2 regions of the Paenibacillus sp. FSL P4-0184 genome follow, and region 2 is predicted to be linked to the other one. Evidence: a T-box and tRNA genes for the amino acid it is inferred to sense, from the RefSeq annotation. Region 2 holds a T-box; the other holds one or more tRNA genes.
The links. The T-box of region 2 lies ahead of trpS (tryptophan--tRNA ligase). A T-box ahead of a tRNA ligase gene usually reads a tRNA of that ligase, here a tRNA-Trp.
Positions count from the first base shown of each region.

Region 1: it encodes a tRNA-Trp, which carries the amino acid that the T-box ahead of trpS (tryptophan--tRNA ligase) is inferred to sense. The anticodon was not compared.

Region 1 covers NZ_JBBORN010000001.1:3,028,603-3,035,036, reverse strand. Annotated here, with positions in the region: gene MKY52_RS13335 (ABC transporter ATP-binding protein) at 1-606, opposite strand, end outside; gene MKY52_RS13330 (BMP family ABC transporter substrate-binding protein) at 708-1,847, opposite strand; gene MKY52_RS13325 (AraC family transcriptional regulator) at 2,174-2,923, shown strand; tRNA gene MKY52_RS13320 (tRNA-Leu) at 3,057-3,135, opposite strand; tRNA gene MKY52_RS13315 (tRNA-Cys) at 3,150-3,223, opposite strand; tRNA gene MKY52_RS13310 (tRNA-Gly) at 3,236-3,310, opposite strand; tRNA gene MKY52_RS13305 (tRNA-Gln) at 3,317-3,391, opposite strand; tRNA gene MKY52_RS13300 (tRNA-His) at 3,413-3,485, opposite strand; tRNA gene MKY52_RS13295 (tRNA-His) at 3,526-3,601, opposite strand; tRNA gene MKY52_RS13290 (tRNA-Trp) at 3,638-3,711, opposite strand; tRNA gene MKY52_RS13285 (tRNA-Tyr) at 3,720-3,805, opposite strand; tRNA gene MKY52_RS13280 (tRNA-Thr) at 3,811-3,886, opposite strand; tRNA gene MKY52_RS13275 (tRNA-Phe) at 3,907-3,982, opposite strand; tRNA gene MKY52_RS13270 (tRNA-Asp) at 3,990-4,067, opposite strand; tRNA gene MKY52_RS13265 (tRNA-Met) at 4,094-4,170, opposite strand; tRNA gene MKY52_RS13260 (tRNA-Val) at 4,188-4,263, opposite strand; tRNA gene MKY52_RS13255 (tRNA-Glu) at 4,319-4,393, opposite strand; tRNA gene MKY52_RS13250 (tRNA-Ser) at 4,411-4,503, opposite strand; tRNA gene MKY52_RS13245 (tRNA-Asn) at 4,507-4,582, opposite strand; rRNA gene MKY52_RS13240 (23S ribosomal RNA) at 4,643-6,434, opposite strand, start outside.
Region 2 covers NZ_JBBORN010000001.1:3,162,511-3,168,944, reverse strand. Annotated here, with positions in the region: gene MKY52_RS13850 (SCO family protein) at 1-464, opposite strand, end outside; gene cyoE (heme o synthase) at 482-1,414, opposite strand; gene MKY52_RS13840 (metal-dependent hydrolase) at 1,656-2,657, shown strand; gene MKY52_RS13835 (hypothetical protein) at 2,766-2,954, shown strand; gene trpS (tryptophan--tRNA ligase) at 2,956-3,942, opposite strand; T-box leader at 4,004-4,243, opposite strand; gene MKY52_RS13825 (aldose 1-epimerase) at 4,378-5,352, shown strand; gene MKY52_RS13820 (alpha/beta-type small acid-soluble spore protein) at 5,555-5,785, shown strand; gene MKY52_RS13815 (O-methyltransferase) at 5,935-6,345, opposite strand.

The DNA.
Region 1 (6,434 bases), 130 kb from region 2:
CAACTTGTGTGAAATAAAAACAATCGTATGACCCTGCTCTCTTAACTGCTTAAGCTCCCGGAACAATTCCTCTGTTTCCTGTGGAGTCAACACTGCGGTCGGCTCATCCAGAACGAGGATTTTTGCACCACGCAGCAGCGCCTTCAGAATTTCAACCTTTTGCTTCATACCAACCGTGAGATCCTCCACTTTTGCTTTTGGATCCACTGCCAGATTGTATTTCTTCGCAGTCTCTTCGGTCATGCGTACAGCTTCTGCATAATTGATGCCAACGCCCTTACGAGGTTCCATGCCCAGCACCATGTTCTCTGCTACCGTAAAAGAAGGGACCAGCATAAAATGCTGGTGAACCATACCAATCCCTCTATCAATGGCATCCTGAGCAGATTGTAGCTTCACTTTTTCACCCTTGATAAAGATTTCACCTTCACTAGGCTCTTCCATGCCGAACATGATCTTCATTAAAGTTGATTTACCAGCGCCGTTCTCGCCCGCAATCGCATGAATTTCTCCCTCACGTAAAGAAAAATGCACGTCTTTATTTGCAACGACACCATTGGGATACACCTTGGTAATTCCCCGCATTTCCAGCAGTGCTTTGTTCATAGGTCTCAACGCCTTTCGACTTGGAGGTCTGCAAAAATATACAGCTGGAATTCTTCTAAAGAAGAATCTCCAACTGTAGGTTTATCACTTTATAGCTACACTTAAGGCTTAACTGCGTTACGAATGGCTTCTACTTCAGAGGTTTCCATTCCCATCGCGTTATCTACTGTAATTTCTTTATTGATCAGCTTTTGCTTCACTTCTTCAACTTTAGCCTGAAGATCGGCAGGGAAGATATTTTTATAGATCTCATTCTCTGCAATGCCTACACCATCATCTACAAAGCTCAACACATCACGTTTACCCATCTCAAGTGTACCGTCTTGTAATCTCTTCACGGCACCCAGAATAGCACTATCAATCTTTTTAATAGAAGAAGTAACGATCAAGTTTGCTTTTTCGCTATCTGTATCGTTAAGCAACATCGCTTGATCGGAGTCTACACCGATAGCATATTTCTTCTTCTCCTTAGCTGCATCAAAGATCCCAAGACCTGTACCCCCAGCCACGTTAAAAATAACGTCCACACCGGAGTTATATTGAATCAGCGAAAGCTCCTTGCCTTTAGCCGGGTTAACGAAATCACCAGCATATGATACAGCGACCTTCACATCAGGATCAACATATTGAGCGCCCTGAATGTAGCCTACCAAGAAAGCGTTAATTCCTGGAATGTCCATGCCGCCTACAAAACCGATCACATTCTCAGGATTAGCATTTTCCATATCCGATTGTGTAGCTAACGCAGCTACAGCACCTGCCAGAAAAGATACTTCATTTGTCGCATAAGACATGTTGTACATATTCTCTGGTGCTTCATCTATATCGGTATCATAGTTAATGAATTTTTTGTCTGGATATAATTCAGCCGTTGCATTAAACATCTCTGTAATTTCCGATCCGCCAGAAATGATAACATCCCAATCCTCAGCGGCGATATCGTTAAACGTAGGCTCCCATTTCGTTTTATCGACACCCATTTCTACAACTTTTGTTTCTGCACCCAGCTCATCCTTAACCTTTTGCAAACCGCTATTCGCAGAGTCAAAGAAAGATTTATCTCCAAGCGTTCCTGGAATCAGAAGTACAACTTTGAGTTTATCCCCTGAACCTGTTTCTCCACCTTCAGCTGCGTTAGATCCTGCATTCGCGGAAGATCCATTACTCGACGTATTATTTCCACAGGCTGTGACCATTACCATTACTACTAGTAACAACAAAGAAAGAACTTTCTTTTTCATTTTTCTATTCCCCCTATTTATAGTTGGTTAGTAATTTGAGAGATTCTCCTTCTTAGTCCGTTGTATATTTCACGATTTAGATGGAAACTCTCATTTTTCATGTAACATTGTCAAAATTTTAATGATTTTAACGAATACACTAAAAAAAAGAGATAAAATTATAATTTTTCCGACTAATCCGACTAATTTCCGAACAAGATGGCCAGTCAGGTTGCTAATCTTCGGATTTCTTGATACGATCATATCAAATATTAATGAAAATAATTATATGATTTCGGTCATAATTTTGTACGATTCGGCTAAAACATAATTATTGGAGGCTCATCATGGATCGTGTTCTATATATTGTAAATGCAGCACATGAGGTTAATACCTATATTCCACCACACCAGCATGAATGTTATGAACTAGTCTATTATTTAAACGGATTAGGAACTACCAATGTAGGTTCGCGAAGTTATCATTTTCGTTCTTCTTCATTCGCGCTGATACCACCCAATCATAAACATGACGAGAATCATCGCGAGGATGCTACTATACTATTTGTAGGCTTCCATTCAAATCACCCAAATATGGAGAATTTGCAAGGCGTATATGAAGATGATAAAGAGCATACTGTTCTACAGATCTTACTTCGAATGAAAGCAGAGTTTACGCGCAAACAAGATGGATTCTCTGAACTATTGAACCTTCAAATGAGCGAAATCACTGTTCATCTGATACGGCTTCTTAGCGCCTCTGGGTTTCAATCACCAACGGAAGACAGAGTCCAATATGTTCTAAACTATATGAATGAGCATTACCGCCATAAGCTATCGGTCGCAACACTTTCTGAGATGTCTGGATACAGCTATGATCGTTTCCGCCATTTATTTAAAGAACGATTCGGTTCTTCACCTCTGCGCTATCTACTATTGAAACGTCTGGATTATGCAAAGTCTCTCTTGCAACATACCCAAATGCATATCTCTGAAGTATCAGCTGCTGCTGGGTTTGTGAATGACGCCCAATTCTGCAATATGTTTAAACGTGAAATTGGTCTCACCCCACGAGCATTCCGACTAAGCAGTCAATAAAAAAACACTCCACACAAAAAGGCCGTTGATTAGAGACGCCTCTAATTCAACGGCTTAAGAATAAAAGCTCAAAGACAAAGAAAAAAGGCTTGTAAAGTTGCTTATACAAGCGACTTTACAAACCTTTTTGATATACCGGCGAGAGGACTCGAACCTCCACGGTTTCCCTCTCGATTTTGAGTCGAGCGCGTCTGCCATTCCGCCACGCCGGCACATATGAAATTAATGGAGGCGCCACCCAGATTTGAACTGGGGATAAAGCTTTTGCAGAGCTTTGCCTTACCACTTGGCTATGGCGCCATGTGAAAACTTTGGAGCGGACGACGGGAATCGAACCCGCGACCCTCGCCTTGGCAAGGCGATGCTCTACCGCTGAGCCACGTCCGCATAAAATGGCTGGGGATATAGGATTTGAACCTATGCATGACGGAGTCAAAGTCCGTTGCCTTACCGCTTGGCTAATCCCCAATAACATTTTAAAATAAAAGGGGCGACTGATGGGTCTCGAACCCACGAATGCCGGAACCACAATCCGGTGCGTTAACCACTTCGCCACAATCGCCATATTAAACTAATATTGTTGCTGTCCTTCTTAAAGTAAATGGGGCGACCGATGGGACTTGAACCCACGAATGCCGGATCCACAAACCGGTGCGTTAACCCCTTCGCCACGACCGCCATATTAAACTTTAGAGAAAGACTTTAGATAAAGATTGGCAGGGGCAGCAGGAATTGAACCCACACCAACGGTTTTGGAGACCGTTGTTCTACCTTTAAACTATGCCCCTAAAAAAAATGGTGGGGGATGATGGATTCGAACCACCGAACACGTACGTGAGCAGATTTACAGTCTGATGCGTTTGGCCACTTCGCTAATCCCCCAAAGATGGTGCCGGCGAGAGGACTTGAACCCCCAACCTACTGATTACAAGTCAGTTGCTCTACCAATTGAGCTACACCGGCATATTAAGTTGTATACAACATGGTGGCTCGAGACGGATTCGAACCGCCGACACGAGGATTTTCAGTCCTCTGCTCTACCGACTGAGCTATCGAGCCAAGAAAATGGCGGAACCGACGAGATTCGAACTCGCGATCTCCTGCGTGACAGGCAGGCATGTTAGGCCAACTACACCACGGTTCCAAAAGATATAATTACTTGATGAAAATTGGTTGCGGGGGCAGGATTTGAACCTGCGGCCTTCGGGTTATGAGCCCGACGAGCTACCGGGCTGCTCCACCCCGCGTCGTTCTTAAATGAATATGGTGGAGGCTGAGGGGATCGAACCCCCGACCCTCTGCTTGTAAGGCAGATGCTCTCCCAGCTGAGCTAAGCCTCCGTAAACAACAATTGTTATTGTACCAAAGTCCACTATGTAAAATCAAGTGAAAATTTGGTGACCCGTATGGGATTCGAACCCATGTTACCTCCGTGAAAGGGAGGTGTCTTAACCCCTTGACCAACGGGCCATACTAAGTAAAATTTGTGGCGGAGAGAGAGGGATTCGAACCCTCGAGACGCTTGTGGCGCCTACACGATTTCCAATCGTGCTCCTTCGGCCAAACTCGGACACCTCTCCATATGGCTCCCCGAACAGGACTCGAACCTGTGACAACTCGATTAACAGTCGAGTGCTCTACCAACTGAGCTATCAGGGAATATTCATACCAGGCTTGATGCCTGAAAACTGAATCCGAATTGAATTTGCGTTCTAAGTATAGGATAAGCCCTCGACCGATTAGTATTGGTCAGCTCCATGCATTACTGCACTTCCACCTCCAACCTATCTACCTCGTCGTCTTCAAGGGGTCTTACTAATTGGGAAATCTCATCTTGAGGGGGGCTTCACGCTTAGATGCTTTCAGCGCTTATCCCGTCCGTACGTAGCTACCCAGCCATGCTTCTGGCGAAACAACTGGTGCACCAGCGGTACGTCCATCCCGGTCCTCTCGTACTAAGGACAGCTCCTCTCAAATTTCCTGCGCCCACGACAGATAGGGACCGAACTGTCTCACGACGTTCTGAACCCAGCTCGCGTACCGCTTTAATGGGCGAACAGCCCAACCCTTGGGACCTACTTCAGCCCCAGGATGCGATGAGCCGACATCGAGGTGCCAAACCTCCCCGTCGATGTGGACTCTTGGGGGAGATAAGCCTGTTATCCCCAGGGTAGCTTTTATCCGTTGAGCGATGGCCCTTCCATGCGGTACCACCGGATCACTAAGTCCGACTTTCGTCCCTGCTCGACTTGTAGGTCTCGCAGTCAAGCTCCCTTATGCCTTTGCACTCTTCGAATGATTTCCAACCATTCTGAGGGAACCTTGGAACGCCTCCGTTACTCTTTAGGAGGCGACCGCCCCAGTCAAACTGCCCGCCTGACACGGTCCCCGTACCCGATTAGGGTACTAGGTTAGAACCTAGATACGATCAGGGTGGTATCCCAACGGCGCCTCCACCGAAGCTTGCGCTCCGATTTCTACGGCTCCCACCTATCCTGTACAGATCGTACCCAAATTCAATATCAAGCTGCAGTAAAGCTCCATGGGGTCTTTCCGTCTTGTCGCGGGTAACCTGCATCTTCACAGGTATTAAAATTTCACCGGATCTCTCGTTGAGACAGCGCCCAAGTCGTTACGCCATTCGTGCGGGTCAGAATTTACCTGACAAGGAATTTCGCTACCTTAGGACCGTTATAGTTACGGCCGCCGTTTACTGGGGCTTCGGTTCATAGCTTCGGGTTACCCCTAACCACTCCCCTTAACCTTCCAGCACCGGGCAGGCGTCAGCCCGTATACTTCGCCTTGCGGCTTCGCACAGACCTGTGTTTTTGCTAAACAGTCGCTTGGGCCTTTTCACTGCGGCCCCCTCGTGCTATTCACACTACCGGGGCACCCCTTCTCCCGAAGTTACGGGGTCATTTTGCCGAGTTCCTTAACGAGAGTTCTTCCGCGCGCCTTAGAATTCTCTTCTCGCCTACCTGTGTCGGTTTGCGGTACGGGCACCTTCTCCTGGCTAGAGGCTTTTCTTGGCAGTGTGAGATCATGACCTTCGCTACTGTAATTTTCGCTCCCCATCACAGCCCAGCCTTAACGATGTGCGGATTTGCCTACACATCAGCCTCACTGCTTAGACGGACATATCCATCAGTCCGCGTCACTACCCTCCTGCGTCACCCCATCGCTCATAGCGGATTACGGTGGTACAGTAATTTCAAACTGTTGTCCTTCGACTACGCCTTTCGGCCTCGCCTTAGGTCCCGACTTACCCTGAGCGGACGAGCCTTCCTCAGGAAACCTTGGGCTTTCGGCGGATCAGATTCTCACTGATCTTTTCGTTACTCATACCGGCATTCTCACTTGTATGCTGTCCAGCGCTCCTTACGGTACACCTTCAACCCACATACAACGCTCCCCTACCCCAGATACATACGTATCTAGCCATAGCTTCGGTGGTGTGTTTAGCCCCGTTACATTTTCGGCGCAGAGTCACTCGACCAGTGAGCTATTACGC
Region 2 (6,434 bases):
ACTTTAAAAGAATCCGTCGCTAACTTACGAACTTCTTCCTGATCCCCCCGCAAGAAATACCATCCATCATAATTCGCCTGAAACCGGTCTGCAAAAGCCTTAATAGCTTCCCGAGTATCATTCTTCGGATCAAAAGAGATAGAGACAAACCCCGTATCTTTACCAAAACTGCCATCCTCGACCAGAATCTTCTGTGTCTGAGATAACAAAAACGTAGTTATAGGACATACATCCGGACACTGTGTAAAAAAGAAGTATACCAGCCGTGCTTTACCTTGTGTATCAGCCAGAGTAACCTGGTCTCCATTCACATTTTCAAGAGAAAAGTCCTGCACTTCTCCGATTACTGGCAATTTTTCTTTTCCTAAATTCAAAGAGTTAATTGCCAGATAACCAGCCATAATCAAAGCAAGTATTAGCAGAAGCCAAGTCCATTTATAACGCTTAAAGGTTTGCACGGACACGTATACCCTCCCTCTTCTTAACCGTGAATCGTATTCAATACAAGTACGATCAAACTAACTGTCAGGTAGTTAATGGAGAAGAGGAAATTCTTCTTCGCCCAGACTTCATCATCTTTAGCCTTAAAGCCCATCAAGGTCAATACTAACCAAGCCAAGGACAACGCTGATGAAATGATTAGAAAAAATATGCCTGCGTAATCATAGGCGTACATTAATACTGGAATAGGCAGCAAAAGGGCTACATAAGGAATCATCTGAAATTTCGTACGTCGCGTTCCTTTAACTACAGGTAGTAATGGAAATCCTGCCGCTCTATATTCTTCTTTACGTCTAATGCCCAACGCCCAGAAGTGAGGGGGTTGCCATAGAAACAACATGGCAAAGATCAGCCAAGCGCCTAGATCAACCGTTCCTGAAACCGCAACATAACCAATTACCGGGGGCATTGCTCCAGAAATCGCCCCTACGGAGGTGCTCCATGTTGATGTCCGCTTCAACCAAAGCGTGTATACTACTACGTAAACGAACATGCCAACAATTCCAAACAGACCGGCAAGCATTCCTGAAAAAGCAAACAGCACGATCAAACCTGCAATACCAAGCCCAATGGCGTATAATAATACAGTGTTTGGTTTCAGTCGTCCTGTAGGAAGCCCCCGTTCACGGGTTCTTTCCATCTTCATGTCCAGATCCCGGTCGAAATAGTTATTAAAAACGCAGGCCGAAGCCATAACCAGCATTGTACCGAGCAGAGTCAGAACTAATCTGCCGTAATGAACATCCCAACCCGAGGCCAGCCAATATCCCGCAAAGGCCGCAATAAGGTTAGATCGGATAATACCGGGTTTTGTTACTGCAATGAAATCACGCCAGCTAGCACCTTCCGGTGGCGATTTTGCAGACATGGCTGCAGAGTCGGAAGAAGCTTGAAATGTTATATGATTGTCCACACCTAATGATCCTCCTTCTAAACGAACATGTAACGTTCTAACCGAAGTTTTTTAACTTCGCTGTTAACTTTATCATAACAAACCCGTGAAGACTTTGACAGTCATGGAACAGTAAGTTCATGAATTCGACAATTACGTGACAATATTTATTTTGTATTTATTTCAATCCCCTTAATAACCAGAGCTGTATTTGGGTAATTATTAAATAGAGAACTTCCGAACAACAAAGGAGAACTGACCAATGGATACTGCTACACATTTAGTTATGGGCCTAGGCTTAGCCGGGCTTTCCTTCGTTGATCCCATCGTTGCTTCTGATCCGAAACTGGCCGGGGCTGTTATGCTGGCAACAGTGCTCGCCTCTCAGGCTCCTGATGCCGATACTGCGCTACGACTGAAGGACAATGCAATGTATATTCGAAATCACCGAGGAATCACACATTCCCTACCCTTTCTAATTCTGTGGCCTGCGCTGATTTCCTTCGTGTTAGGCCCCTTATTTGGTTTTACTGATTTACAAGCTCTAAGCCATATTGCGCTCTGGAGCTTCATTGGTGTAGGTGTTCACGTATTTTCTGATCTATTTAATACCTATGGCACTCAGGCTGCACGTCCATTCACGGAGAAATGGATTGCATGGAACATCATCCACATTTTTGATCCATTTATATTTGGTAGCCATATCGCAGCCATCCTTCTCTGGATCACCGGGATCATTCCACCGCAACCTTTATTTATTACACTGTATGCATGTACTATTCTTTATTATATTTGGAGAACCGTCGTTCACGCACGTCTCACGCGTAATATTAAGCTTAAGGATTTACATCATAGTGCCGGCGAACGTTATATTGTAATCCCTACAATTTCACTAAAGCGCTGGAACGTAGTCAAGGTGAAAAAAGATGGCAGCTATGATGTTGGGCAGTTAGTCAATAACCGACTGGAATGGTTCAAACATGCTGTATGCTCGACTCATCCTGCTGTGGAGATTTCCAAGTCGCACCCTGATATTCAGTCCTTTCTATACTTCACCTCTTATGCAGTAGCCGAAGTCGAGGAACTCCCTTCAGGATATATGGTGCGCTGGGGGGACGTACGTTATTTACATCGCAAACAATACCCGTTTGTGGCTGTATTAGTGATGGACAATCAATATCGACCTTTAAATACTTATGTAGGTTGGCTTAGCAGCGAGAAGCTCGACAAACGATTTTCCATTGACCCTGGTTCTTTACGATGAAACTGTAGACTTACGCAGAGATCTATTCTATAATCACAAAAAATCCCGGAGTATGATAATAATACTCCGGGATTCATTTTAGCAGACATAGAAAGGAAGGCTCTCTTAATGGGTAAAGGACTTTCACTTTGGTTCGCTTGTTCTTCTATTCTTATTCTTACTGCCGCTTCAATCGCGATCAGTTATAGCTTTTGGTTGGCACTTCTGCTCGGGTTTCTCTGTGTCATGAATATTGGCTGGGGATTTATCCTCAAGGCCAAGATCAGACGCAAACAGGAAAGCCTAAGCGCTGATTAGATTAACGAGCTGGCAGAAATCCCATCCGCTCTTTAACTCCATTCAACGTCTCAGTTGCAACAATACGTGCACGACCAGCACCTTCAGCAAGAATATCTGTAATCGCACCCGAGCTACGAATTTCATTATATCTTTGTTGTAAAGGCTCAAGCGTAGATACAACCACTTCAGCAAGATCTTTCTTAAAGCCGCCATACATTTGCCCTTCATAACGATCGGCAATTTGCTGGAGTGTCATTCCAGAACATTCGGAATAAATACTCATCAAATTACTGATCTCTGGCTTATTAGCTGGATCAAAAATTACTTCACGTCCTGAATCAGTCGTTGCACGGCTGATTTTTTTACGGATCACGTCCGGTGAATCCAACAGAGCAATGTAGCTGCCAGCGTTAGGGTTGCTCTTGCTCATTTTTTTGGTACCATCATCCAGAGACATAATACGAGCACCCACCTCTGGAATGTACGGCTCCGGAATGGTAAAGAATTCGCCAAAACGATTATTGAAGCGGCCAGCTAAATCACGAGTCAGCTCCAAATGTTGCTTCTGATCTTCTCCGACCGGCACAAGATCTGCGTTATAAACAAGAATATCTGCTGCCATCAAGGAAGGATAGACGAATAAACCAGCGCCAACAGAATCTTTACCTGATGATTTATCTTTAAACTGGGTCATACGCTCCAACTCGCCCATTGCTGTAAGTGTCGTCATGATCCAGCCCAGTTCAGCGTGTTGTGGCACATGCGACTGCATATAGACATTAGAACGTGCAGGATCAATTCCTGCTGCAATAAAGAGGGCCGCTACGGACTCTGACTGCTCACGAAGTGCCGCAGGATCTTGTGCTACAGTGATTGCATGCATATCGACAACCATAAAGAAACATTGATGATCATCTTGCAGCTTCACAAAATTTTTCAGTGCTCCAATGTAGTTCCCCAGTGTAAGTGAACCGCTTGGCTGAATGCCTGACATTACTTTTTTCATAATATAGACCTCCGTTTGATGTCATTTCTAAGTTTCCGAGAACGCAAAAAAAGCCTCATCCGCAAGGGACGTGAGACCGTGGTGCCACCCTTATTCGCTGCTTAATCTTGTTTAGACAAGAAAAAAACAGCCTTAGTCTTCCGTTAACGGGGAAGATCCGGCCGGTCTACTAGGGCATCTAGCTCCCGTTCAAGCTCGGCGCTCAGGGGTCCATTCATCAGGTTTGTCCTACCGGTTCGCATCAACCACCGGCTTTCTGAAGGTGCAATGCCTGCCTACTTGTCCCCGTCATCACATTATCATCATGAATTAATGCCTTCATCATAGAACCATAAAGAGAAGTTGTCAAATCACTTAACCACTACCGTATAAATCTGTTATGATAAGGTTATCCATGTTCTATTCGATTACAGTTACGATAAAGGAGCATATCTCATGAAACAGGTGACCAAAGGGCAGTGGGGCGGTTATGATACTTATATTTTGCACAGCCGTGAACTGGAAGTCACGCTTTTGCCGCGACTAGGAAATAACGTGATTTCATTGTTTGATGTCAAGAAACAACGGGAAATTCTACGGCGGCCTGATGAAAGCGATCAAGCTTTCTTTATGCAAAAACCTTACCATTTTGGCATGCCGCTATTAATTCCACCCGGAAGAATTCGTAAGGGCCAATTTCAATTCGAGGGTACAAGTTATCAATTTGACCAGAATACCGCTAATGACAATCATATTCATGGTCTACACCGAACTCAGGCCTGGTGTGTCAGCGATATTGAAGAAGATGAGGATGGTTGCGCGGTCACTACTGAATTCCGAACGGAAGATGATCCACACTGGATGGAGCAATTCCCTATCCCACTTAAATTCGAAATGACGTTTAGGCTTCAGGAAGCCCGATTTACCCAAACTTTAAAGGTTACAAATCTTGGAGATCATCGAATTCCTTTTGGGATCGGTTATCACACCTGGTTTATGATTGATGGAGAACCTGAGCGCTGGAATCTTAAGCTCCCAGTAAATAGTATTTATGAACTGAACGATGAATTGCTCCCTAGCGGCAATCTGATTCCACTTGGTGATCTGGAAGCCTTGAACACCGGAATGAACATGCAGGGAACTAATTTTGATACTGCTCTACGTATTGGAGAAAAACAGCCTGTAGAAGCCTTATTATTACGCGATGATGGTTATGGCCTTCGTTATACTGCTGACGAAAATCTATTCCGTCACTGGGTGTTATATACCAAAGGACCGGCGGATCAATTTCTGTGCATTGAGCCCTATACATGGCTCGCGAATGCACCGAATGTATCCGAGGATGCTTCCTTCACAGGTCTTTTAACGGTAGAACCCGGTCAGAGTCAGAATCTATCCACCGTGCTGGAAATGATCTATCCTGAGATTTAAAGCAGATATACATTATATCGGTCTTGCCTTGCGATTACGTAAGGGAAGACCGATTTTTTTGTGTAATCCCTAGCAATAAAGGATTTCTATCCTCACTTTTATTTCACTAATAATTACCATCCTTAAAACCTTTCGAAGTGATGCATGAATTAACCTCTTAGCGCTCATACTATCTTCACAACGGGCGAAGGAGGTGACACACATGGGTCAAGCAGGTCAAGGTCGTAGCAGCCGTTCCAATAACCTGGTCGTTCCTCAAGCAACTGCGGCATTGCAACAGTTGAAATATGAAGCAGCACAGGAGCTTGGAGTAACGATCCCAGCTGACGGTTATTACGGGAACTACACTTCTCGCGAAACTGGTTCTCTGGGCGGTTACATCACTAAACGTCTAGTACAACTGGCAGAACAACAACTGTCTGGTCGTCAGTAACAACGTTATCTTAAGTGTTTTATCCGGCTAGGGCGATATCAAGCATAAAGCCTAAAACCGAGTAGCTTTTGAGCCCTCTCACACTTCTTTCTGAAGCTGTGGGAGGGTTTTTGATTTTCACAATTATTGAAATTTTATGTAAACAACGCTTAACCAAAAAACTGTTCGGAACTTTCAGCAAAGGCATTACGAGGCGATCGAATCATTAGATTCGCCATATTATAATTGGACTCCAATGTAGCATCTACAATCACCATTCCCTGTCTAATGGCGAATTCATAAGAAATCTCACCATGCGTCCAACGCCGCTTGTATTTCAGGCTTTCCAGCGCCATTAGTCGAAAAGAAGACTGTTGTCCATCTGTCATCCCTTCTTTTGCATCAGTGAATCCCCCGCTTCGCCCAGAAAGAGGATTATGTCGTATCCCGAATTTTCCGATCATGTTATTTCGTATTTGCACAAAAACCGTACCAGAAGTTAATCCCGATAATTCTTCCTGCAGCTCCTTAAACACCATATCCATCTGTCTCGCTAATGATAGTTGTTCCGTCTTAAGCATTACTTCTCCTCCTAAAAGTTTTGTGAGCATAGCTTCATTCGAGTTCACATCGTACAAAACTTGCTTCGAAAGCATTCACTTCGTTTTGT